Regions from separate parts of the Ornithinibacillus xuwenensis genome, predicted to be linked through region 2. Evidence: a T-box and tRNA genes for the amino acid it is inferred to sense, from the RefSeq annotation. Region 2 holds a T-box; the other holds one or more tRNA genes.
What was found. The T-box of region 2 lies ahead of ileS (isoleucine--tRNA ligase). A T-box ahead of a tRNA ligase gene usually reads a tRNA of that ligase, here a tRNA-Ile.
Positions count from the first base shown of each region.

Region 1: it encodes a tRNA-Ile, which carries the amino acid that the T-box ahead of ileS (isoleucine--tRNA ligase) is inferred to sense. The anticodon was not compared.

Region 1 is NZ_JBDIML010000001.1:354,558-357,033, forward strand. It holds gene ABC228_RS02120 (Na/Pi cotransporter family protein) at 1-543, shown strand, start outside; tRNA gene ABC228_RS02125 (tRNA-Asn) at 917-991, shown strand; tRNA gene ABC228_RS02130 (tRNA-Met) at 1,002-1,078, shown strand; tRNA gene ABC228_RS02135 (tRNA-His) at 1,104-1,179, shown strand; tRNA gene ABC228_RS02140 (tRNA-Ile) at 1,189-1,265, shown strand; tRNA gene ABC228_RS02145 (tRNA-Ser) at 1,277-1,369, shown strand; tRNA gene ABC228_RS02150 (tRNA-Phe) at 1,424-1,499, shown strand; gene ABC228_RS02155 (superoxide dismutase) at 1,657-2,268, shown strand; gene ABC228_RS02160 (MFS transporter) at 2,372-2,476, shown strand, end outside.
Region 2 is NZ_JBDIML010000008.1:29,815-32,290, forward strand. It holds gene ABC228_RS17105 (phosphotransferase) at 1-563, shown strand, start outside; T-box leader at 649-864, shown strand; gene ileS (isoleucine--tRNA ligase) at 943-2,476, shown strand, end outside.

The DNA of each region.
Region 1 (2,476 bases), on a different contig from region 2:
AACCTTTATTTAACAACAAACCAAACTAAGCATTCGGATCTGGCTATGCAGATAGAAGGAGCACTTAATAGTCTAGACAGAAGTATTACGGATTATTTAATTGATATATCTGGTGGATCCTTATCCGAATTTGAAAGTGCAAAACACACCGTTCTGATGGATACCGTTCGTGATATTGAGCGAATTGGTGACCACTTTGAGAATATTATCGAATTAATCGATTATAAAATTTCGAATAAGGTTGTTATTACAGAGCAAGCCCAAGAAGATCTAAATAATATGTTTGATTTAACGATGTCGACCGTTAAGCAGGCTATTGGTGCTTTAGATAAGGGCGATCGTGAAGAAGCCCTTGCTGTGATGCAAAAAGAGGATCAAATTGATAAAATGGAACGTAGCTATCGTAAAAAGCATATTATTCGCATGAATGAAGGCCAATGCAGCGTGTCAGCTGGTATTGTGTTTGTTGATATTATTTCGAATTTAGAGCGAATTGGTGACCATGCTGTGAATATTGCGGAAGCTGTGTTAGGTGATCAATAATGAGAAGGGGGGATTTCCCCTCTTTTTTTTTTGAGGAAGTAATTTTTTTGTTGAAATATGTATGTAAAGATGCTATAGTAAATATTGTCGTTTTTGATACATAACATCATATTATGTAAAAATAAATGTTGACATGAGTTTACGGATATGTTAAATTATATCTCGTGCCACTAAAAAAATAGATGCTGATAGAGAAGTTGAATAGCAACTATTAACGAATCAACAATCATGATTCCACAGTAGCTCAGTGGTAGAGCAACGAGCAAAACATCTACCGAGTTTACTACGAGTAACCCCGAAGCATACGCATCATTGAATTTGCAAGAAGATGCAGGGGTTAAATAAATCATAATTGGTGGTAAAATACCATTATTCCACAGTAGCTCAGTGGTAGAGCAATCGGCTGTTAACCGATCGGTCGTAGGTTCGAATCCTACCTGTGGAGCCAACTTTAAAATGGCGGCGTAGCTCAGCTGGCGAGAGCGTACGGTTCATACCCGTGAGGTCGTGGGTTCGACTCCCTCCGCCGCTACCATTTACATTATAATTTAAACATCATGGCGGCCGTGGCGAAGTGGTTAACGCACCGGATTGTGGCTCCGGCACTCGTGGGTTCGATTCCCACCGGTCGCCCCATATGAATAAGGACCCTTAGCTCAGTTGGTTAGAGCTATCGGCTCATAACCGATCGGTCGCAGGTTCGAGTCCTGCAGGGTCCACCATTTTAAAACTCGGAGGTATACCCAAGTCTGGCTGAAGGGATCGGTCTTGAAAACCGACAGGCGGGTCAAACCGCGCGGGGGTTCGAATCCCTCTACCTCCTCCATTTATACATAACATAGTATGTTACATGATGCATTGTCGTCACATTTTAATATTTGGCTCGGTAGCTCAGTCGGTAGAGCAATGGACTGAAAATCCATGTGTCGGCGGTTCGATTCCGTCCCGAGCCACCATCTATGTACAAGCGATAGCTTGTTTTTTTTATGCGTTTATATGTATCTATTTCATGTTAAGGCAAAAAATTTGCAAGAACTGGTAACCTCTGATAATCTTTCATGTGAAGGGTATTATATCCTTATACTATTTAGATTTTTGAAGGAGGAGTTCGTTATGGCAAAATTTGAATTACCTGAATTACCATATGCATATGATGCAATAGAGCCGACTATCGACAAAGAAACAATGAACATCCATCATACAAAGCATCATAACACGTATGTTACAAACTTAAATGCTGCTCTAGAAGGACATGCAGACCTTCAAGGGAAATCACTAGAGGATCTAGTGAGCAATCTTGATGCAGTTCCTGAAAATATCCGCACAGCGGTAAGAAATAATGGTGGTGGACATGTAAACCACAGCTTATTCTGGAATGTTCTTTCACCTAATGGTGGCGGAGAGCCGACTGGAGAATTAGCAGACAAACTTAACGCTAAATTTGGTAGCTTTGATAAATTTAAAGAACAGTTTGAAACTGCAGCTAAAACTCGTTTTGGCTCAGGTTGGGCATGGTTAGTGCTAAATAACGGTGAGCTTGAAGTAACAAGCACTCCAAACCAAGATTCACCTTTAATGGAAGGTAAAACACCATTACTTGGTCTTGATGTATGGGAGCATGCATACTACTTAAATTATCAAAACAAGCGTCCTGATTACGTTTCTGCATTCTGGAATGTTGTAAACTGGGATGAAGTTGCAAAGAACTATAATGCAGCTAAATAATATCGTATGAAAAACACGAGTTGATATACTCGTGTTTTTTCTTTTTGTATATCTAAATTTGAATTGCTTACACTAAGGAAAGAGAGAAAAGGGGCAATTCAATATGCGTAAAACATTGCAATACGTAATTGGAAAAACTGAAATTAATCGAGATTTAATCCTATTATTAGTAATAGGTGGTTTATATTCATTAGGAATCTATTTATCC
Region 2 (2,476 bases):
AGCAACGTTCATTATCAGCAAAAAAGCTTGCGCAATTTTTAAGAGGTTTGCATGCATTTCCTGTTCATGTTGCAGAAGAATATGGTATTCAAGAGGACCATCGAAATCTTACAGATATTGCAATGCGGAAGAAAAAGATGCTTACATTCCTTTCTGATATTGCCGTACATTTTACTGCTGAAGAGAATCGAGCGATACTAGCTTATTTGGATCAACTACGTATTGAAAAAGTAAAACCAAAGCGTGTACTTCTGCATGGTGACCTTCATTTCAAAAATATGTTAGTAGATGAGGACGGAGGAATTACAGGAATTATCGACTGGGGAGATATCAATATTGGACATCCTGCCTGTGACCTGAGTGTTGTGTATAGCTTTTTACCTCCAAATGCACGTTCAGAATTTTTCAAGGAATATGGGACTGTAGATGAAGAAACAAAGCTATTAGCTCGTTTAATCGCTGTCTATATACCGCTTTTAATTTTCATGCAGGCAATTGATGAGAAGGATGTAAGGTTGGCTAATGAGGCAAAAGCAAACATCCAACGTGCTCTAGCTGATTAAGATATTTCCGTGTGCTAGCGTATGCGTTGTAAGAATCAAGTTGACTTTTAGAATTTTCTTCGTTATGATTATTAATAATTTTATAATGAATTCGATGACGAGAAAGAGTAGTTATGTACATCTTATCCACAGAGAGTTGACGGTTGCTGAAAGTCAACGTTAAGACCATAATGAAAATCCTCTCCGAGAAGCAAAGTTGAAGGAAACAATTAAACTTTGACGGCATTCTACCGATATCCAGGACGCGTATGATAGTACGTAGTGTCTTGCATGAATAAAAACCACTACTATGGTTTTTTTATTTTGTTCCATGATAACGTTCGTTAACTCGATCCTACGCATATAGGGTCGAGTTTTTTAATTTAAAGGAGTGATTTGCGTGAAGGAAACAAGTAAGCAAAGGGAATTAAGAGTTCGAAAAAAATGGGAAAAAGAAAATACGTTTGAGCGTTCAATCGCTAACCGAGAAGGAAAGGAGACATTTGTGTTTTATGAAGGACCTCCGACAGCAAATGGTTTACCGCATGCTGGCCATGCGCTGGGAAGAACAATAAAGGACTTTGTGGCACGATACAAAACAATGGCTGGTTATCAGGTTTTACGGAAAGCAGGCTGGGATACACATGGTCTACCTGTAGAACTAGAGGTTGAAAAGCAATTAAATATTCGTGGTAAGGACCAAATTGAAGAATATGGCGTGGAGAATTTTATTCAAAAATGTAAAGAAAGTGTTTTTGCTTATGAAAATGAGTGGAAGCAATTTACAGAGGCTCTAGGCTATTGGGTAGACATGGAGAATCCCTATATTACCCTAAATAACGATTATATTGAATCAGTCTGGAATATCCTAGCTACCATACATGAGAATGGTTATTTGTATAAAGGGCATCGTGTTGTTCCATACTGTCCTCATTGTGAGACATCCCTTAGCTCTCACGAGGTTGCCCAAGGCTATAAGGATATTACTGATTTATCTGTCACAGCGAAATTTCGCTTAAAAGGAAAAGAAAATGAATATCTCCTAGGGTGGACGACTACTCCATGGACATTACCAGGAAATGTTGCAGTTGCTGTAAATCCAACCATGAATTATGTAAAGGTAAAACAGGAATCAGAAGTATTCGTGGTTGCCCAAGCTTTGGTGCCAGCTGTTATGAAGGAAGGCTATGAACTCATAGAGGTAATGAAAGGAGAAGACTTAGTTGGTCTTGAATATGAGCCACCATTTCAGTATATAACCGTATCGAATGGCCATAAGGTTTTAGCTGCAGATTTCGTTACAGATAAGAGCGGTACGGGTATTGTGCATATAGCACCTGCACATGGAGAAGACGATTATAAGGCCGTTCAGGATAATCAATTTGATTATGTCAATGTAGTGGATTCAAAAGGGCGTTATAAGGAGTACGTCACACCACTTGCAGGACAATTTGTAAAGAATAGTGACGTTGAAATCATCAAGATGCTATCCAAGCAAGGCCTCTTATATGATAAGGAAAAATATGAACATAGTTATCCACATTGTTGGCGATGTGATAGTCCACTTCTTTATTATGCGATGGAGGGTTGGTTTATTAAGACAACTGCTGTAAAAGAAAACATGCAGTCTAATAATCAAGAAGTCGATTGGTTCCCTTCTCATATGAGAGACGGTAGATTTGGAAACTTTTTGGAAAATATGGTGGATTGGAATATTGGTCGTAACCGATACTGGGGAACGCCATTAAATGTATGGGTATGCAAAGATTGTGGAAAAGAAAAATCTCCAAAATCATTGAAAGAATTAAGCGAGTTATCCGTAGAAGCGGTATCGGAGAGTATAGAGCTGCATAAGCCATATGTGGATAACATAAAATTCGCTTGTTCCTGCGGGGGAACCATGGTTCGAACGAGTGAAGTTATTGATGTTTGGT